4 regions of the Streptomyces sp. NPDC058257 genome follow, and region 4 is predicted to be linked to each of the others. Evidence: riboswitches for the same ligand, from Rfam matches in the RefSeq annotation. Region 4 holds a riboswitch; each other region holds the start of a gene.
What was found. A riboswitch is a leader RNA that binds a small molecule or an ion and turns the genes downstream of it on or off. The one in region 4 is predicted to bind cyclic di-AMP.
Positions count from the first base shown of each region.

Region 1 (5,103 bases), on a different contig from region 4:
CCGACCACGTTGCAGAACGACGCGGGGTTGCGCAGGGAGCCGCCCATGTCGCTGCCGTCGGCCAGCGGTTGCATGCCGCACGCGAGCGCAGCCGCCGCTCCCCCGCTGCTGCCGCCCGCCGACCGCCGAAGGTCGTACGGGTTGCGGGTGGCGCCGAAGAGCGGGTTGAAGGTGTGCGAACCGGCTGCGAACTCGGGCACGTTGGTCTTGCCGACGGTGATCGCCCCGGCGGCACGGATGCGCTCGACGATCAGTTCGTCGCGGTCCGGGACGTTGTCGGCCAGGAGCGGCGTCCCATAGGTGGTCCGTATGCCACGGGTGTCGTGGGTGTCCTTGTGCGCGATGGGCAATCCGTGCAGCGGGCCGAGCGGTTCGCCGCGCGCCGCCTGTTCGTCGGCGGCGTACGCCTCGTCGAGCGCGCGCTCCGCCGTAAGGGTCACCACGGCGTTCACGGCGCCGTTGACCTGCTCGATCCGGTCCAGATGCGCCTGGACGACCTCGCGGGCGGACAGTTCGCGGTCGCGGATCCGGGCGGCGAGTTCGCGGGCGGTCAGGTGGACGAGCTCCGCGGCATCGGGGACTCGGTGGGCTTCAGGGCTCATACGACGCTTTCGGCTCGGGGCGGTTTTCGGGGCGGTCGGCGGTCGGCGTTCGTGGCCGCGTTCTCGGCATGCGCTTTCAGCGAGCGGCTGAAACGCGGTCCGTCTGTTGACTCCGGCGGATCACTCGAACATGCCCCCCATCACGACGTTACGTACGTCCTGTACATTTTTTACAGACACCTTGGGGGCAGCCGCCCCGCCGGAGGAGAGACGTGCCATGAACCGACCGTTCGCCCGCCATGTCCTGCCCAAGTTCACCGAGCGCACCTCCACGGGGCAGCGGACCCTCGATCCCTACTCGAAGCTGCTCGATGAGCGCATCGTCTTCCTCGGGACGCCGATCGACGACACCTCCGCCAACGACGTGATGGCGCAGTTCATGCACCTCGAATACCTGGCGCCCGACCGCGACATCTCGCTCTACACCAACTCTCCCGGCGGCTCGTTCAGCGCGATGACGGCCATCTACGACACGATCCGGTTCGTCACCTGCGACGTGGAGACGACCTGCTTGGGCCAGGCCGCGTCGGCGGCGGCCGTCCTCCTTGCCGCGGGCACCCCCGGCAAGCGATGCGCGCTGCCGGGCGCCCGGATCCTCATCCATCAGCCCTCGCTCGCCGAGCCGGTCCACGGTCAGGCGACCGACTTGGCGATCCAGGCCGACGAACTCCTGCGCACCCGGGCGCAGCTGGAGAGGCTGCTCGTCCAACACACCGGCCGGAGCCCGGAGCTGGTCGCGGCCGACATCGAGCGCGACAAGATCCTCAGCGCCTCCGAAGCGGTCGAGTACGGCCTGGTGGACCGGCTCATCACGAACCGCACATCATCCCTGCGCACCCCGGACGCGAGGTGAGCCACCGGTGTTGCCTCCCGAGCTTCCTCCGCTGCCCGCACTCACCCGCGCCGAGGGCGAGTTGATCGACCGGTATCTCGAAGTGGTCGACCTGGTCGGCCGGATCAATCCCGCCCGCGCCTCGGACACCTACGGCGGGCTGCGCGCCGCTCAGGCCTTGGTGAGCAGCGCGACCGCCTTGCGGGACGCCCTGACACTCATGCACCAGCGGGGCGAGAGCGCCGTGCACGCGCCGACGCTGGCCCGAGCGCTCCGCGTGCTGGACGGGGAGCGGCGAGCCGGACGGGTCACCGTGCCGCCTTTGTCGGCGTCCTGAGCCTCCATCACCCCGGCTCCGGCGTCCGAACCGTCCGGGGCAGGACTCAAACGAACCAAACGGGCTACCTCGTTCGGCGTAGACATTGGTAGTCATTCGGGCCGTCCGCGGTTGCGTCAGATGTGTACGCGATGGCCGGAATTCCTCGTTCCGGTGCTGGTCGAACGATCGTCGGGTGCCTCGCTCCGCTCCCGAATCAGACCTTGTCCACCCGAACGGTTCAGCCGTGAGGAGCCTCACAAAACGCCGTTTCGGCTCGGAATTCGCACCCTTGACGGGTCAAGATCCCTTCCGACGACAAGCCCCCGCCACAGCGGCGGGGCGGTCCGGGCGGACGCCGAGTCCTGCCGCCACCCGGATGACCGGTCGACATCGGTGCATCGGCAGGAGTGGAGGACCCAGGCATGACGGGTCGGTCCGGAAGGTCCGGACGCCGACCCTTGGGGTGAAGCCGCACACCGCGGCCGGGCAACTTCGCCAGCCCGAATCCGACAGGTCATCCTTCACAGGCGGCTGACGAAGGGTTGCGCATGACCGCGCTGAATCATGTTCCGTCGCTGCTGACCAGGGCCGGCTCCGTATCGGCCCTCACACTCGCCGTCGTAGGCGGCACCCTCGTGGGCCCAGGGCTCACGACGGAAGCAGAGGCCGCCACTCACGGGACCAAAGCGCTCAAGATCGCCGCCTCGAAGAAAGGCTCGCCGTACCGCTACGGAGCGATGGGGCCGCACAGGTTCGACTGCTCGGGCCTGACCCTCTACTCCTTCAAGCGCGCGGGCAAGAAGCTGCCTCGCACCGCCGCACAGCAGTACAACAAGACCCGCCACGTCTCGGCGTCGAAACGCTCCCGCGGCGACCTCGTCTTCTTCCACTCCGGCCGGAACGTCTACCACGTCGGCATCTACGCCGGTAAGGGCCGGATCTGGCACGCCCCGAAGTCGAACACCGTGGTGCGCCTCGAGAAGATCTGGACGAAGAGCGTCTGGTACGGCAGGGTGCGCTGATCACGCGCCACCGAACGTCGACTGTCGGACGGCGGCGGGAGCCTCACGGCTGCCGCCGCCGCTCGGCCGCCCCCGGCCGGGTCTCCGCCCGCCCCCGCCCGGCCCTCTGATCGGCGCGTCCGCCGGGCGTGGAAGGCGTCCACGCGGATACTCGTGCGCCATGGCCGAAAACAACAGTGCTCCCACCCCGGGCAACCCCCCGCCGCGCGACGAAACGAGCTTCGAGCGCGCCGACCGCAACTTCTCCGAGATCCTCCAGGAGCTGCGCGTCACGCAGGCCGGGGTGCAGATCCTCTTCGCGTTCCTGTTGACGCTCGCCTTCACCGAGCGCTTCCCCTCGCTGGACACCGTGCAGCGCGCCACGTACGTCACCACACTGCTGCTCGCCGTCCTGTCCGCCGCGCTGTTCACCGCGCCGGCCGCCTTACACAGGTCGCTGTTCGGGCAGCACTCCAAGCCGCGGATCGTGCGGGTGTCGTCCCGCCTCGCCGGTATCGGCATGGTGGTCCTGGTGTTCGCGCTCGCCGGTTCCGTGCTCCTGGTCGTGGACGTGGCGGTGGGCCGCACCGGCGGGATCATCGCGAGCGCGGGCACGCTGGTGGTGTGCGCGGGCCTCTGGGGCCTGCTTCCCGTCCTGGTGCGCGGCGCGGGCAAGGACGACCAGGCCGCCGGCACCGGCACCGGCGGGCCGGGCGGCGTCACGCCATCAGCGCCTCGGTCAGGAGCGCCAGACCGAGGACGCTGAGCGCGACACCCGTACCGCCCTCGATCGCACGGGCCGTACGCGGCCTCCGCAGCCAGCGGCCGAGCCGGTCCACCAGGAGCGCGACGACCGGGAACCACACGAGGGCCAGGGCCACGATGATGGACGCGAGCAGCAGGGTCCTGGGCATCGCGGGGCTGCCCGCGGGGACGAACTGGGGCAGCACGCTGAGGAAGGTGATGGGCGCCTTGGGGTTGAGGGCGTTGGTGAGGAAGCCCTGTCGCAGACTGCCCCCGGCCGCCGCCTCCACCTCACCGTCCGGTGCGCCGAAGCTCTCCGGCGCACGCGCCGCCGAACGCAGCGCGCGGTAGCCGAGGTACAGCACATAGGCGCCTCCCATGATCTGCAGGGCCCTAAAGAGCGTGGGAACCGCCGCCAGGACGGCCGCGACCCCGGCCACCGCGAGCACCGTGTGCACCACGAGCCCGCCCGCGACACCGATCGCGCAGGCGACTCCGGCGCGGCGGGAGGTGAGGGCGTTGCGCACCACCACGGCGAAGTCGGCGCCCGGCATGGCGACCATGCCCGCGGCGACTCCGGTGAAGGTGACCAGTTGTGCGTCCATGGCCTCCAGGCTGCCGCCCTTCTGCCTTCAGCAGGTATGTGGAATATCCTGGGTCTGCCTTAAGCAGGCGTTTACCCCCACGCCGACGGACGGCACCACACGCCCTCACGGCGCCCGTCGGCTCCCGCACGCTCCTGAACCGGGAGACTTCCATGTACGACCCGACGCGGCTCGCCGCACTGGTGGCGGTCTCCGAGGCCGGGTCCATCACCCGCGCCGCCGAACGCCTTGGCTACACCGTGCCCGCTCTCTCCCAGCAGCTGGCCAAGCTCGAACGGGAGGCGGGCACCGCGCTCCTGGTCCGGCATCACCGCGGGGCACGCCTCACCGGCGCGGGCGAGCTCCTTCTCGCGCGGGCGCGCCGGGTCCTGGACGAGATGGAGCAGGCCCGCAACGAACTGGCCCGGCTCACGGGCCTGTCCGGCGGCAGACTGCGCGTGGGGACCTTCACCACCGCCGGGATCCATCTGATGCCGCCCGCGCTCACCGCGTTCCGCCGCGCCCATCCGGACATCGAACTGACGGTCCGGGGCTATGAACCGCCGCTCGGCGTCGCGGCCGTGGCCGCGGGCGAGGTCGACCTGGCCCTCACCCACACCTACGAGCCCGCGGACGCGCAGCCGCTGCCCGCCTCCGTGTCCGCGGAACCGGTCCTGGTCGAGGAGCTGGTCCTGGTGACCTCGCCCGGCCACGCGCTCGCGAGCGCCTCGTCACGGCTGCCGCTGAGCGAGCTGGCAGGTCAGCCGCTGATCAGCATGGCGCCGACGCATCCACCCCGGCAGGGCGTGGAGTCCGCACTCGTCCGGGCCGGGGCGACGCCCTCGGTCCTGGTCGAGACTCCGGGTTACGCGCTGGTGTGCGCCCTGGTCAGCGCCGGTCTCGGGGTCGCCGTCGTACCGGAGATGGTGGCGCGGACGGCGGTCACCCCGGTGGGAGTCAGGCCGCTTGAGCCGGGGAATCTGCGCCGTACGATCTCGGTCGTCCACCGCTCCGACGAGTC
Region 1 covers NZ_JBHVXJ010000007.1:76,101-81,203, reverse strand. Annotated here, with positions in the region: gene ACFVXC_RS18915 (amidase) at 1-602, opposite strand, end outside; gene ACFVXC_RS18910 (ATP-dependent Clp protease proteolytic subunit) at 820-1,455, shown strand; gene ACFVXC_RS18905 (hypothetical protein) at 1,463-1,771, shown strand; cyclic di-AMP (ydaO/yuaA leader) riboswitch at 2,126-2,298, shown strand; gene ACFVXC_RS18900 (C40 family peptidase) at 2,302-2,775, shown strand; gene ACFVXC_RS18895 (DUF6328 family protein) at 2,936-3,520, shown strand; gene ACFVXC_RS18890 (LysE family translocator) at 3,474-4,103, opposite strand; gene ACFVXC_RS18885 (LysR family transcriptional regulator) at 4,256-5,103, shown strand, end outside.
Region 1: another riboswitch for cyclic di-AMP. It lies ahead of ACFVXC_RS18900 (C40 family peptidase); the one in region 4 lies ahead of ACFVXC_RS11980 (NlpC/P60 family protein).

Region 2 (5,103 bases), on a different contig from region 4:
AGCAGGCGCTCGCCGATCCGAGGCTCAGCAAGAATCCGGCCCATCACGGTGAGCCCGCGCACGCGAAGGGCAAGACCGGGATCCCGGGCGAGCGCAGTGCGAACCTCATGACGCATCTGCTCAACATCGACCCGCCGGACCACACCCGCCTCCGCCGCCTCGTCTCCAAGGCCTTCACGCCCCGCCGCGTCGCCGAATTCGCGCCACGGGTGCAGGAGTTGACGGACCGTCTCATCGATCAGTTCATCGAGAAGGGGGAGGCCGACCTCATTCACGACTTCGCCTTCCCGCTCCCCATCTACGCCATCTGCGACCTGCTGGGGGTGCCCCGCGAGGACCAGGACGACTTCCGTGACTGGGCGGGGATGATGATCCGCCACGGGGGAGGCCCCAGGGGAGGGGTCGCCCGGTCCGTGAAGAAGATGCGCGGCTACCTCGCCGAACTGATCCACCGCAAGCGCCTCGAACCCGGTGACGACCTCATCTCGGGGCTCATCCGCGCCTCCGACCACGGCGAGCACCTCACGGAGAACGAGGCCGCCGCTATGGCCTTTATTCTGCTTTTCGCTGGTTTTGAGACGACCGTGAACCTCATCGGCAACGGCGCCTACGCCCTCCTCACCCACCCCGAACAGCGCGAGCGGCTCCAGGGCTCCCTGGGGGGCGGCGACACCGGTCTCCTGGACACCGGACTCGAGGAGCTCCTCCGCTTCGACGGACCCGTCGAACTCGCCACCTGGCGGTTCGCCACCGAGCGGCTGACCGTAGGAGGGGAGGACATCGCCGAGGGCGATCCCGTGCTCGTCGTCCTCGCCGCCGCCGATCGTGACCCGGAACGCTTCGACCGACCGGACACGCTCGACCTCTCCCGCCGCGACAACCAACACCTCGGCTACGGCCATGGCATTCATTACTGTCTCGGCGCACCGCTCGCCCGGCTCGAAGGGCGGACGGCCCTCGCGACGCTTCTGACGCGCCTTCCTGACCTGCGACTCGCGGCGGAACCTGACGATTTGAGATGGCGTGGCGGACTCATCATGCGTGGACTCCGCACGCTGCCCGTGGAGTTCGCGCCCGCACAGCGGAGCAAATATCAGGCATCTGAAACGCCGTCCAGCTGACAGGCCGTCAAGACTGTGACTTTCACGTGATCTCCGCTGCATCGACTTGTGACAAGCGTTCGACTCCCGCTACGTTCACCGACGACTCGGCCTCCCGTGCCGCAGTCGTCGCTCCAGTCACGCGAAAGGCAACCGCATGCTCTCCGGCAATGGTCGTCACCGACGCCCCCGCCAGGCCCCGGCCCTGATCGTCGCGGCAGGAGTCGCAGGATCGGCCATCGCCATCCCGCTGCTCGGCGCCACCAGCGCGAGCGCGGCGGACGCCGCCACGTGGGACAAGCTCGCGGAGTGCGAGAGCGGCGGATCCTGGAGCGCGGACGCGGACAACGGGTACTTCGGCGGGCTCCAGTTGTCGCAGCGGGTCTGGGAGGACCACGGCGGCCTCGACTTCGCGCCGAGCGCCGATCAGGCCAGCCGTTCGCAGCAGATATCCGTGGCCGAGAAGGTTCTCGACGACCAGGGGACCAAGGCCTGGCCGAGTTGCGCGCCGGTCGCGGGGCTCACTCAGGACGGCGCCGCCGCCGACGTCGACCCCGGCGCTCCGATCACGACGACGCCTTCCGACGGGGCGACGGAGTCGGCCGAACCCGGCGAGTCGGCTGACCCGGATGAGCCGAGCGGGTCGCCGAGCGGGTCGGCCGACCCCTCGGGCGGCGCCACGTCTTCGGACGAGCCCTCGGGCGAGTCCTCCAAGAAGCCTTCCGGTGAGTCCGGTGAGTCCGGCAAGTCCGGCAAGTCCGGCAAGTCCGGAGCCGACGACGGGGCGCGAGACAAGAATCACGACGAGTCGGGCGATTCGGGTGATTCCGGCGGCTCGGGCAAGTCCGGGCAGGGCGATGAGACTTCGCCGGCCCCCACCCCCACCACCGGCGGGGGCGAAGGCCGCCACCGCGGCGACAGCGCGGGCGGCAAGCCGTCCGGCGACGACTCCCGCGAGGGCTCGGGACGGCACGCCTCCCGTGGTGACGAGCGTCAGCGGGACGGCGCGGACGGGACGTACACGGTCCGCTCCGGGGACAACCTCTGGGCCATCGCCGACGACCTCGACGTGAAGGGCGGGTGGACCGAGCTGTACGCGGAGAACGAGAAGGCCGTCGGCTCCGACCCCGATCTCATCCTTCCCGGTCAGAGCCTCGATTTGGGCGAAAAGTAAGGGAAGTTGGCGACTTGCTTTGCGCCTGATGTCCGGATTGGTGCAAGTGAGAGATGGGTCTCAGAAGCCCTGATCGTCTTTGGAATTCGACCGGTCCCATGCCTACGGTCGTGACCGCTCGCCACAGCGGGCCCCGCCGGTCGGTACGCCGAGTCCTGCCAACGGCCGTTCGGGAACAGTCGTCGCGTAAGCGCCGTAGGCAGGAGCGGGGGAACCAAGGTTTCCGCCGGGCCCGGCCGTTCAGCATCGCGAGAGCGAGGCGGAAGAACGGACGGGAACGGCTAGGGGTTAAGTCGCGCTCAAGGAAGCGCGGCCGGGCAACTTCATCGGCCCGAACCCGACAGCTCACCTCGCAGGCGTCGGTGAGGGGATCACTCATGCTGTTTTCCAGCAAGGGCAAGCACCGCCGCCCGTCCAAGGCCACCCGTGTCGCCACGCTCGCCGGCGTCACCGGTGTCGCGGTCGCGGCCCCGCTGATGGCGGCCGGCTCGGCCTCCGCGGCGACGGACTCCGAGTGGGACGCCGTCGCCCAGTGCGAGTCCGGCGGCAACTGGTCGATCAACACCGGCAACGGCTTCACGGGCGGCCTGCAGTTCTCGTCGTCCACCTGGGCCGCGTACGGCGGTACGAAGTACGCGTCCAGCGCCGACCAGGCCTCCAAGGCCCAGCAGATAGAGATCGGCGAGAAGGTCCTCGCGGGTCAGGGCAAGGGTGCCTGGCCGAGCTGCGGCGTCGGCCTCTCGGGCGCCTCCAACGAGGGTGGCGGTGCGCAGGAGAGCGCCCCGCAGCAGACCCAGGAGCAGCCCAAGAACGAGCCCAGCGCCCAGACCGAGCAGCCGCAGCAGGCCGCTCCGAAGACCGAGGCGCCCAAGACCGAGGCTCCGAAGACCGAGTCCAAGAAGACCGTCGAGACCCCGACCGGCAAGACGGTCAAGAAGGGCGACGGCGAGTACAAGGTCAAGAAGGGTGACACCCTCTCCAAGATCGCCGAGGCGAAGGACGTCAAGGGCGGCTGGCACAAGGTGTACAAGCTCAACGGCGACATCATCGACAACGCCGACATGATCTTCCCGGGTCAGCAGCTGCACCTCAGCTAGTCCTGGCGGAGCGCCTGCGGGGCTTGTCTTCCTCCGCGGGCGCTTCGTGGTCGCCCGCGCGGTCGCCCGCGCGGTTCTCCGCGCCCTTTCGGGCGCTGCTCTCCCCGCCCCGGTGCGCGTATCCCCCGTACGCACCGGGGCGGGGTCGTTGCCCCTCCACGTTTTGTTCCGTTCGGAAACATTTTGCTCTCGGTTTGTCCACCGGGCGGTCGCTCGGCTCGCTCTTGTCCGGGAGCCGGTTAGGCTCGTGTCCGCGAGGCCAACGCCCCGCGTACCCGCGTCACATCCCAGAAGGAGATGCTCGTGCCGTCCATCGACGTCGTCGTAGCCCGGGAAATCCTGGACTCCCGAGGCAACCCCACGGTCGAGGTCGAGGTCGGCCTCGACGACGGCAGCACGGGTCGTGCCGCCGTTCCGTCCGGTGCGTCCACCGGTGCTTTCGAGGCCATCGAACTCCGTGACGGTGACCCCAACCGTTACCAGGGCAAGGGCGTGGAGAAGGCCGTCCTCGCCGTCATCGAGCAGATCGGCCCGGAGCTCGTCGGGTACGACGCGACCGAGCAGCGCCTGATCGACCAGGCGATGTTCGACCTCGACGCCACCGACAACAAGGGCTCGCTCGGCGCCAACGCCATCCTCGGCGTCTCGCTCGCCGTCGCGCACGCCGCGTCGGAGGCCTCCGACCTCCCGCTCTTCCGCTACCTCGGCGGCCCGAACGCGCACCTGCTGCCCGTTCCGATGATGAACATCCTGAACGGCGGGTCGCACGCCGACTCGAACGTCGACATCCAGGAGTTCATGATCGCGCCGATCGGCGCCGAGTCGTTCTCCGAGGCCCTGCGCTGGGGCACCGAGGTCTACCACACGCTGAAGAAGGTCCTGAAGGACAAGGGCCTCTCCACCGGCCTGGGCGACGAGGGCGGCTTCGCCCCGAACCTGGACTCGAACCGCGCCGCGCTCGACCTCATCCTCGAGGCCATCAAGCAGGCCGGTTACGTCCCCGGCGAGCAGATCGGCCTCGCGCTCGACGTCGCCGCGTCCGAGTTCTACAAGGACGGCAAGTACGACTTCGAGGGCAAGTCCCGCTCGGCCGCCGAGATGACCGAGTACTACGAGGAGCTCGTCGCCTCGTACCCGCTCGTCTCCATCGAGGACCCGCTGTTCGAGGACGACTGGGCCGGCTGGAACGCCATCACCGAGAAGCTCGGCGAGAAGGTCCAGCTCGTGGGCGACGACCTGTTCGTCACCAACCCCGAGCGCCTGGCCCGTGGCATCGAGGAGAAGTCGGCCAACGCCCTCCTGGTGAAGGTCAACCAGATCGGCTCGCTGACCGAGACCCTCGACGCCGTCGAGATGGCCCAGCGCAGCGGCTTCAAGTGCATGATGTCGCACCGCTCCGGCGAGACCGAGGACGTCACCATCGCCGACCTCGCCGTCGCCACCAACTGCGGCCAGATCAAGACCGGCGCCCCGGCCCGCTCCGAGCGCGTCGCCAAGTACAACCAGCTGCTCCGCATCGAGGAGATCCTGGACGACGCCGCGGTCTACGCGGGCCGTTCGGCGTTCCCCCGCTTCAAGGGCTGAACCGGCTGAACCGGCTGAACCGGCAGAGTCGGCTGGACCCGCCGAGTCGGCTGGACCCGCCGGGCTCCGGCTCCGCTGAGTAGTTACGTACGTCCCCGTACTCGGTCCCGTACCGTGTGCGGGGACGTACGTACGTATCGGGGAGGCG
Region 2 covers NZ_JBHVXJ010000004.1:117,699-122,801, reverse strand. Annotated here, with positions in the region: gene ACFVXC_RS13040 (cytochrome P450) at 1-1,121, shown strand, start outside; gene ACFVXC_RS13035 (transglycosylase family protein) at 1,258-2,274, shown strand; cyclic di-AMP (ydaO/yuaA leader) riboswitch at 2,456-2,648, shown strand; gene ACFVXC_RS13030 (transglycosylase family protein) at 2,652-3,371, shown strand; gene eno (phosphopyruvate hydratase) at 3,669-4,955, shown strand.
Region 2: another riboswitch for cyclic di-AMP. It lies ahead of ACFVXC_RS13030 (transglycosylase family protein); the one in region 4 lies ahead of ACFVXC_RS11980 (NlpC/P60 family protein).

Region 3 (5,103 bases), on a different contig from region 4:
TCGGGGCGACGGTCATAGCGCCGATCGTCGAAGAGAGCGCGAAAGCCGCGGCCGTCCTGCTCGTCTTCCTCTTCCGCAGACGCGAGTTCACCGGCATCGTCGACGGCGTGGTGATCGCCGGAGTGACCGCCACCGGCTTCGCGTTCACCGAGAACATCCTCTATCTCGGCAGCGCCTTCGGCACCGACCAGCTCAACGGCGGGACCGGGCTCGCGTCCGTGACCGCGGCGACCTTCTTCGTACGCGTCGTGATGTCGCCCTTCGCGCACCCGCTCTTCACCGTGCTCACCGGCATCGGCTTCGGCGTCGCCGCGCTCAGCGCCGACCGGCAGAACTGGCGCCGCGTCCTGCTCCCGGTCGGCGGACTCCTCCTGGCGATGGGCCTGCACGCCCTGTGGAACGGCTCGGCGAGCTTCGGGGACTACGGCTTCTTCGCCGTGTATGCGCTCTTCATGCTGCCGTCGTTCGGCCTGCTCACCTGGCTGGTGATCTGGATCAGGCAGCGCGGCCTGCGCGTCGTGCGCGCGGAACTGCCCGCGTACGCGCTCGCGGGCTGGCTCACCGCGCCCGAGCCGTACGCGCTGGGCACGATGCGCGCCCGCACGCTCGCCCGCGACTACGCCTCGTACACGCAGGGCAAGGCCGCGGCGCGCGCGGTCGCCCAGTACGAGACGTACGCGACCTCCCTCGCGCTCCTGCGGCACCGGGGTCGGAGGGGCCGCGCGGGCGCCGACTTCGTCGTACGGGAGCGGGAGCTGCTGCACGCGCTGTGGGAGCGCCGCGAGGCGGCACGGCCCGCACTCGCCTACGCCGCGCGCGCGACGGCACCGGTGCTCGTACCGATGCCGCAGCCGTACGGGTACCCGCAGCACCCGCAGCCGTACGGGTACCCGCAGCCGTACCCGCAGTCATACGCGCGGCCGTACCAACCGCCCTACGGATATCCGTACGCCCAGCCCGCCATGCCCTACCCCGCGTACAACCCCTACCGCGGCTAGGCGGAAGCCACCGTGAGCGTCGCCACCTCGGCCTCCGTCAGTTCGAGCTCCCCCACCGCGAGCAGCGCGGGCAGCTGCTCGACCGTACGGGCCGACGCGATCGGCGCCGCCACCGTCGGCTGAGCCGCGAGCCATGCCAGGGCCACGGTCGCGACCTCGGCGCCGCGGGCCTGAGCGACCTCGTCGAGCGCGGCGAGCACCCGTCGGCCCCGCTCGGTCTCCAGGTACTTGCCGGCGCCCGCGGCCCGCGCGCTCTCGACCTGCGTGCCCGGACGGTACTTGCCGGTCAGGAAGCCGGAGGCGAGCGCGTAGTACGGGACGGCGGCCAGGCCGGAGCGCGATGCGACCTCCTGGAGCGAGCCCTCGTACGTGTCGCGCGAGACGAGGTTGTAGTGCGGCTGCAAGGCCGCGTAGCGCGCGAGGCCCTCGCGGTCGGAGAAGTCGAGGAACTCCTGGAGCCGCTCCGCGGTCACGTTGGAGGCGGCGATGGCGCGGACCTTGCCGGATGTCACCAGGTCGTCGAGCGCGCCGATGATCTCCTCCACGGAGACGGTCGGGTCGTCGTAGTGCGTGTAGTAGAGGTCGATGTAGTCCGTGCGCAGGCGGCGCAGCGACTCCTCGGCACCGGACTTGATGGTGTCCGCGGACAGACCCTTGAAATCGGGGTGGGCGCCGACCTTCGTGGCGAGCACGACATCGGAACGGTTGCCGCGTGCGGCGAGCCAGTCGCCGATGACGTGCTCGGACTCGCCGCCCTTGTTGCCGGTCACCCAGGCCGAGTAGACGTCGGAGGTGTCGATGAAGTTGCCGCCGGCGGCTGTGTAGGCGTCGAGCACGGAGAAGGACCGCGCCTCGTCGGCCGTCCAGCCGAAGACGTTGCCGCCCAGGGCGAGCGGGAAGACATCGAGGTCGGACGAGCCGAGTCTGCGGAGAGAAGTCATGAGGGAGACAACGCCCTTACAGAGCGTCGCATTCCGTACAGCGGCACGAGATCGGAGCGGAGCGGGCACGCCGAACCGGCAGCCCTGACGTCGGGGGGTTGTCGCCAGGACCGCCGGAGTTCGGAGGCTGCTTCAGAGTGACCGGATCAGAGCGGTGGATCAGAACGACCGGATCAGAGCGACTGGCCCTTGCCGCGCAGCCACGCCGCCGGGTCCACTCCGGTCGAGTCGCCGCCCGGGTGGACCTCCAGGTGGAGGTGGGCCCCCGTCACGTTGCCGGTCGCGCCGACGCGGCCGATGACCTCGCCGGTGGTGACCTTCTGGCCGACGCTGACGCTCATCGACGACTGGTGGCAGAACCACAGCTCGGTGCCGTCGTCGAGCTCCAGGACCGTGCGGTAGCCGTACGCCCCCGCCCAGCCGGCCTCCTTGATGGTGCCGGAGTGGATGGCCTTGATCGGCGTACCCGTCGGAGCCGCGAAGTCCAGGCCTGTGTGGTAGCCGGAGGACCACATGGAGCCGGGCTGACCGAAGGTGCCGGTGAGCGTGTACGAGCCGACGGGCAGTGTGTAGCTCTTCGCGAGCTTGGCCAGGCGCTCCGCCTCGGCCTTCTTCTTGGCCTCCGCCTCGGCCTTCTTCTTCGCGGCGGCCTTCTCGGCGGCGATCTTCTTCTCGGCCGCGGTCTGCTTGGCGGCGGCCTGTGCGGCCGCCTGCTTGACGGCGGCTTCCTCGGCCGCCTTCTGGACCGCGTCGTCCGCCTGGTCCTGCTGGTTCTCGGCCTGCTCCATGATGCGGGCCCGCAGCGCCTCGCCCGCGTCCGTGGAGCCCTGCTCGGTGTCGGCGGTGCTGAGACCGGCGGCGCTCAGCGGCGCGGCGGCCACCGCGACGCCGTTCTCCGCGGCGGCCGAGTCGGAGGAATCGGAACCGTCGGATATCAAAGACCCCACGCCCGGGAGCGACTTGGCCTCCGGCAGCGAGTCCGTGACGGCCGAGAGGTCCGGCATCTCTATGGAGACCGGGGGCTTGCCGCCCTGCGCGGTGGCGATGCCGCCCGCGCCGACAGCGGCGATGACGCCTACGCCGAGAACCGTGGAGCTGCGGGCGAGCCCGCCACCGCCCCGCTTGTGGACGCGGTGCCTGCCGCGAACCGGGCGGACGGACTCCTCGGTGGGATTCCATTCCTCCCAGGAATTGTCGTCGTACCCGCCGAAATCATCATCATTCGGTACATAAGTGCCTTGGGGGGCAGGGCGGTTGGACGCCACCGGGGCGCACTCCTTTCCTTCCTTCTCGCCTACCGGGTTAGCTGACGGGTTCGGAGCAGGAAGGTCTCCTACGAGCATCTGGCACGGATGCACAGATGACCGATTCACCCCAATTAGTGGTTCCCCGGCTCCCTTGCGGGATTAGGCGCGTGCGCGCGGAGCCGACTCGAGTGTCGGTTGGGACGACCGCGCTGCGTTATCGAACGTTAATAGACAGCGGGGTCGTATTCCAAGCTGTTCCAGTTGATCGTTAACGGATCTGGCCGGTACTTACCGGGACACTGGTGGCCGGAACGGGGCGAGTTGACCCCACTTCTTCACACACCGGAGCTTCACATCTCCTTGACGGTACGTCAGTTGTTATGCGGAGTGGTGCCCTTCAGTCACGGCGTGTGACATCGGGCCCTGTGGCATCGGTCCCTGTGCCGTCGGTCCCTGTGGCATCGGTTCTCGTGGCATCGGCTCTCGTGGCATCAGTTCCGGCGTCACCCGTCGCCAACGGCCGCCGCACCGCGAGCAGCGCCATGTCGTCGGTCGTCCCGCCCCCGGTGTGCCGCCGCACCTCCTCGGTCAGCGTGGCGAGGAGCGTGTCCGGGCCGTTGGGTCCCGGGAAGATCCGGCCGCCGAGCCGGGCGGCGGGATCGTAGAACTCGCCCCGGCTGTCACGCGCCTCGGAGAGCCCGTCGGTGTGGAGCAGGAGCATCGCCCCCGGCGGGAACTCCGTCTCGTCCGCGCGGTCCGGCCAGGCACCCAGTTCGCCCATCCCGAGCGGCAGCGCGGGCTCGGTCGCCGACAGGACGCACAGCCGCCCGTCGCCGCGCAGGAGCAGTGGCCCCGGGTGCCCGCGGTTGATGAGGCGTACGAGACCGTCGCTGTGCGGGATCTCCGCGAGGATGGCGGTGGTGAACCCCTCGAAGTCGTCGAGCCCGTCGCGCCGCGTGCCCTCACGCGCGAGCGCACGCTCAAGGCGCTGCGCCACCGCCTCCAGCGTGGTCTCCTGCTCGGCGGCCTCCCGGAACGCCCCGATGACGACGGCGACGGCCGCCACCGCGCCCATTCCCTTGCCCCGTACGTCGCCGACGATGACGCGTACGCCGTGCGGGGTGTCCTGAACGGCGTACAGATCACCCCCGATGAACGCGTCGGCCTCCGCGGCCTCGTACCGCGCCGCGACATCGAGCCCGCCGATCCGGGGATCCGGCTGCGGCAGTACGGCGCGCTGGGCGGCCTCGGCGATGGAACGGGCGGAGGCGAGCTGTTCGTCGCCGCGGCGCACGACGCGGTTGATGAGGACGGCGAGCACGGCGACGGTCACCACGGTGAACACCTCGGTGACGGCATCGACTTCGGAGCCGGTGTCGGCCTTGAAGTGCAGGCCGAGCACGGCGACGGAGGCACAGAGGCCGATGACGGTGGTGCTGAGCAGCGAGTAGAAGGGAGCGGCGATGAGCGGGGCGGCGGTGAAGAGGGGCGCGGCGGTGAATTCGGGCGGGGTCGAGATGTCGTAGACGACCCCTACGACGATGAGCAGCAGGGGAAGCGCCCGTACGAACGCCCGCTCGCGCCGGACAGTGGGGCTCTTGCCTGAAGCCCCGCGCGGCCGATTGCCGGGACCTCGACCGCCTGGACCTCGGCTGCCGGGACCTCGACCGCCGGGACCCTGGCTGCCGGGACCTCGGCCCGCGGACTCGCCGCCCGCACGCTTCCCTCCGCTCGTGCCCGCACTCGCGCCCACTCCCGACCCCATGCCCGCCACCCCCTCCCCTCGGCCGCCGCTTCCTCCTCGCTGCCCCACCGGTCTTCTCCTGCCGAATCCCGCGGCCAGGACCAGATCCATGACCACGCTCGTCCAGGGTTCCCGGAGCGACGGCGCGGGGCGACCGGTGTTGGGCCGACCGG
Region 3 covers NZ_JBHVXJ010000025.1:100,386-105,488, reverse strand. Annotated here, with positions in the region: gene ACFVXC_RS37585 (PrsW family intramembrane metalloprotease) at 1-998, shown strand, start outside; gene ACFVXC_RS37580 (aldo/keto reductase) at 995-1,939, opposite strand; gene ACFVXC_RS37575 (M23 family metallopeptidase) at 2,113-3,204, opposite strand; cyclic di-AMP (ydaO/yuaA leader) riboswitch at 3,216-3,362, opposite strand; gene ACFVXC_RS37570 (PP2C family protein-serine/threonine phosphatase) at 3,584-4,951, opposite strand.
Region 3: another riboswitch for cyclic di-AMP. It lies ahead of ACFVXC_RS37575 (M23 family metallopeptidase); the one in region 4 lies ahead of ACFVXC_RS11980 (NlpC/P60 family protein).

Region 4 (5,103 bases):
GTCTCGTCCTGCGGGTCGGTCGAGGCCTGCAACTCGGCGAGATACCCGGTCCGTTCGAGCACGGCCTCCAGGACGACGGCAGGGCCCGCACCGGACTCGACGATGGTCCGCAGTTCCTCCATCAGCGCGTTGAAGCGCTTGACGGCGTTCGCCGAGCGGGCCGCCATTCCGTACGCCTCGTCGACACGCTGCAGCGCCTTCGGGAAGGAGATCTTCTCGCGCTGCGAGAGCGCGTCGATCATCGCCTCCGCGCGATCGCCGATGCCCCGCTTGGGTACGTTGAGAATGCGCCGCAGCGGTACGGAGTCCTCCGGGTTGGCGAGCACCCGCAGATACGCGAGGACGTCCCGGACCTCCTTGCGCTCGTAGAAGCGGACGCCTCCGACGACCTTGTAGGGCAGGCCGACGCGGATGAAGATCTCTTCGAAGACACGGGACTGTGCGTTCGTCCGGTAGAAGATCGCGACGTCGCCCGCCTTCGCGTCGCCCGCGTCGGTGAGCCGGTCGATCTCGTCGGCGACGAACTGTGCCTCGTCGTGCTCGGTGTCGGCGACATAGCCGGTGATGCCCGCGCCCGCGCCCGCGTTGGTCCACAGATTCTTGGGGCGACGGCTTTCGTTGCGTTCGATGACGGCGTTGGCCGCGGTCAGGATCGTCTGCGAGGAGCGGTAGTTCTGCTCCAGGAGGATCGTCGTCGCGTTCGGGTAGTCCTCCTCGAACTGGAGGATGTTGCGGATCGTGGCGCCGCGGAAGGCGTAGATCGACTGGTCCGCGTCACCCACGACGCACAGCTCGGCGGGGTCGTCCCCCTCGCCTCCGGAGGGGCCGACCAGCTCGCGCACGAGGGCGTACTGGGCGTGGTTGGTGTCCTGGTACTCGTCGACCATCACGTGCCGGAAGCGGCGGCGGTAGTGCTCGGCGACGTCCGGGAACGCGCGGAACATATTGACCGTCGTCATGATCAGGTCGTCGAAGTCGAGGGCGTTCGCCTCGCGCAGCCGCGACTGGTACATCGCGTATGCCTGGGCGAGCGTCTTCTCGAAGCCGTCGGCGGCCTGTCCTGCGAAGGTCTCCTCGTCGATCAGTTCGTTCTTCAGGTTCGAGATCTTGGCGCTGAAGGACTTCGGCGGGAACTTCTTCGGGTCGATGTCCAGGTCACGGCAGACCAGGGCCATCAGGCGCTTGGAGTCGGCGGCATCGTAGATCGAGAAGGAGGAGGTGAAACCGATCGTCTTCGACTCGCGGCGCAGTATGCGCACGCACGCGCTGTGGAAGGTCGACACCCACATCGCGTTGGCCCGCGGCCCGACGAGCTGCTCGACGCGCTCCTTCATCTCGCCCGCGGCCTTGTTCGTGAACGTGATCGCCAGGATCTGCCCCGGGTGCACGTGCCGCTCCGCCAGGAGATACGCGATGCGGTGCGTGAGGACCCGGGTCTTGCCGGAGCCCGCGCCCGCGACGATGAGCAGCGGGGAGTCCGCGTGCACGACGGCCGCGCGCTGGTTCTCGTTAAGACCGTCGAGCAGGGCCGCCGGGTCCAGCACGGGGCGTGGGGCGCCGTCGCGGTAGTGCGCGTCCCGGGGTGCGGGCGCGTCGAACTTCCCGTCGAACAGATCATCCGGAACGGACTCCGGAGCACTGTCCTCGGGCGGCGGCGGGGGCTCTTCCTCCGAAGCCCGCGAGGGCTTGAGGTCCGCCAGGAAGCTGTCATCAAAGAGGCTGCTCATCGCCTCCCGAGTCTAGGCGGCCCCACTGACAACCCGCTCCGGGTTCCGGCCACGTCCACTCACGAACGTCCACTCGCCTACGCCCCGCCCGCGGCCGATCACTCTCCGCCACGGCAAGACGTGTCCGCGTCAAGAGCCTCGTAAAGTCACGAAAACGTATCGGGCATATCGAACATCAACCTTCACACGAGCCACACGAGTTGGCTAGCGTGCTGCGTGGGCTGCTCGTACTCCCACCGGCGAACCCCGCCGGGAACGAGTGGCCTCCGCCGAGTTCGATCTCCTCGGAGCCGGGGACCCACGATGAACTTGGGGTGAATCGGTCCCGTACGAAGTACGGGACTGTAGGGCAACCTTCCGGAACCACCCGCCCGAACCCGACAGCTAACCCGGTAGGCGGTCTACGGAAGGAGTCGCCTCCCTTGGCGTCGCACCGCAAGCCGCGGACCCGCATTGCCGGCCTACGCGTCACCCCCGCCATCGGCATCACGACGGCCGCCCTCACCTCCGTGGCCCTGCTGTCACAGAGCGCGCAGGCGGCACCGTCCGCACCACAGAAGCCCAGCCTCGAAGAGGTCCAGAAGAAGGTCGACGACCTCTACCACCAGGCGGGTGTGGCCACACAGAAGTACAACTCGGCCAAGGAGCGCACCGACAAGCAGCGCGAGAAGGTCGACACCCTTCTCGACGATGTGGCCCAGCGCACCGACAAGCTGAACGAGGCCCGCCAGGAGCTGGGCGCGTTCGCCGCGGCGCAGTACCGCACCGGCGCCGTCTCCGAGACCGCCACGATGATGCTCGCCGACGACCCGCAGGGGTACTTCGACCAGAACCATCTGTCGGACCGGCTGACCGCGCGCCAGAAGAAGGCGGTCGACGACTACCAGACGAAACAGGCCGCGGCGACGAAGCAGCGCACGAAGGCCACCAAGAGCCTTCAGACGCTGAGCGACTCGCGGGACGACCTCAAGACGAGCAAGCGAACCGTCCAGAAGAAGCTGGGCCAGGCGCGCACGATGCTCTCGAAGCTGACGGCCGAGGAGAAGGCGCGGCTCGCGGCGATCGAGAAGAAGAAGGAAGAAGCGGCCAAGCGCAAGGCCGCCGAGCTGGCCCGCAAGCGGGAGGCGGAGGCCAAGCGCAAGGCGGCGGAAGAGGCCGCGGCGAAGGAACGCGAGAAGAACAAGGAGACCCCGGACACCGGTTCCGGCTCCGGTTCCGGTTCCGACGCGGGTTCGGGCTCCGGCTCCGGCAACACGGACAGCGGGTACGCGGCGAAGGCAGCGAAGGTCATCAACTTCGCCGAGGCACAGATCGGCAAACCGTACGTATGGGGCGCCACAGGACCCGACTCCTACGACTGCTCCGGCCTCACCCAGGACGCGTGGAAGGCCGCGGGGATCTCCCTGCCGCGCACGACCTGGGACCAGGTCAAGGTCGGCACGACCGTGAAGACCGCCGACGCCAAGCCCGGTGACCTGGTCTTCTTCTACGACGACATCAGCCACGTAGGTATCTACATCGGCAACGGCAAGATGATCCACGCCCCGAAGCCGGGTGCGAACGTCCGCACCGAGTCGATCTACTACATGCCGATCCACAGCGTGGTACGGCCCGCGTAACCACCGCCCCCCGCTCACGAGAAGACGGCCCTCCACGCGCGCGTGGAGGGCCGTTCTCCGTGAGTGGGGGGCGGGATCAGGTCCACAGCACCGCGATGAAGATGTTCGCGACGGTCAGAAGGCCGACGGCGCCGAACATCCCCTTGTCCACCTTCTCCTCGTCCCGCTTCACGTAGACCAGCGCGAGGATCACGATCAGCACGGCCATCTTGATGCCGATCTTGAGGTTGTTGACCGGGTTGTCGTCCGCCTGGTTGAGACCCACCAGGACGACGCCCGTGACCAGCATCGTCAGCGCGCCGTGCAGCATCGCCGGGTTGAAGCGGGCCGCGCCCTCGCCCATCTGCTTCATCTGAGTGAGGAAGCCGCCCAGGAGGGAGGCGATGCCGATGATGTGCAGGCCGACGAAGAGGTGGGTGAGAACGTCCATGAGCCGGAGCCTAGCCGGGGCCGTATCACCACTCCGTAGCCAGGTGGGCCCCAAGCGCCGCATCGGTCACACGCCTAAGGGAAGGGCGCCCGGTCCGGCCGATCGCACAGCCACATTCGGTCACCGGCGGCACACTTCAGCCAGTTGCGCACATTCCGTCACCATCCCGTGACGGTCAGGTTTAGCGTCCTTCGTCAGGTGTCCGGCTCCCCACCGCCGCTCCGAACAGGGGCGGCAGTCGGACACCACCGCCGAGAATCCGGCGGCGGTCCGCTCCCCCTGTGTGGGCCGCCGCCGGAACCTTAAGGAGCCCCCTACGTGGCAGCGCACCGCAAGCCCAAACAGCGCTCGCTCAGTGGCCATACGGCCCGTACCGCCGCCACCATCGCCCTCGCCGGGGCCGCCACCGCCATCGTCTTCGACGGCACAGGACACGCGGATCCACGGCTCACCCCGGCCGCGGTGAAATCCAAGGTCGACGCGCTCTACCGCGAGGCCGAGGTCGCCACAGAGAAGTACAACGGCGCCAAGGAGAAGGCCGAGAGCGCCGAGAAGTCCCTGGGCGAGCTGCGCGACGAAGCGGCCCGCAAGACGGAGAAGCTCAACTCGGCGCGCGAAGGCCTCGGTGCCATCGCCGCCGCGCAGTACCGCACCGGTGGCATCGACCCGGCCGTCCGGCTCGCGCTCTCCTCCGACCCCGACCAGTACCTCGAGCGTGCCGCGCTCGCCGACCGGGCGGACAGCCGCCAGGCAGCGGCCGTCACCGGCGTGCGGAAGCAGCTCCGGGAGATTGACCAGTTGCGCGGCGAGGCCGACGACACACTCGTGGGCCTCAGGTCCCGTCAGGCGGAGCTGAGGAAGAACAAGAAGACCGTCACCGGAAAACTCGACGCGGCCAAGCGGCTCCTGTCGCAGCTCACCGCCGAGCAGCGCGCGAAGCTCACCGGCGACGGCGACAGGGCCTCCCGCACCGCGGGCCGTGACGGCTCCCTGGGCGTCCCGGCCAAGGCCCCCGACTCCCGCGCCTCAGCGGCTGTCTCGTACGCCTACAAGGCGCTCGGCAGCCCCTACGTATGGGGCGCCACCGGTCCCAACGCCTTCGACTGCTCGGGGCTGACCCAGGCCGCCTACCGGTCCGCGGGGGTCGCCCTGCCGCGCACGACGTACGCGCAGATCAACGAGGGCCAACGGATCCCGCGCTCTCAACTCCGGCCCGGGGACCTGGTCTTCTTCTACCAGGGCATCAGCCATGTCGGGATCTACGTGGGCAACGGCCAGATGGTCCACGCCCCGAACCCGAGCGCACCGGTACGCCTGGCCCCGATCA
Region 4 covers NZ_JBHVXJ010000003.1:656,306-661,408, forward strand. Annotated here, with positions in the region: gene ACFVXC_RS11975 (ATP-dependent DNA helicase) at 1-1,727, opposite strand, end outside; cyclic di-AMP (ydaO/yuaA leader) riboswitch at 1,985-2,142, shown strand; gene ACFVXC_RS11980 (NlpC/P60 family protein) at 2,150-3,346, shown strand; gene ACFVXC_RS11985 (hypothetical protein) at 3,423-3,776, opposite strand; gene ACFVXC_RS11990 (NlpC/P60 family protein) at 4,095-5,103, shown strand, end outside.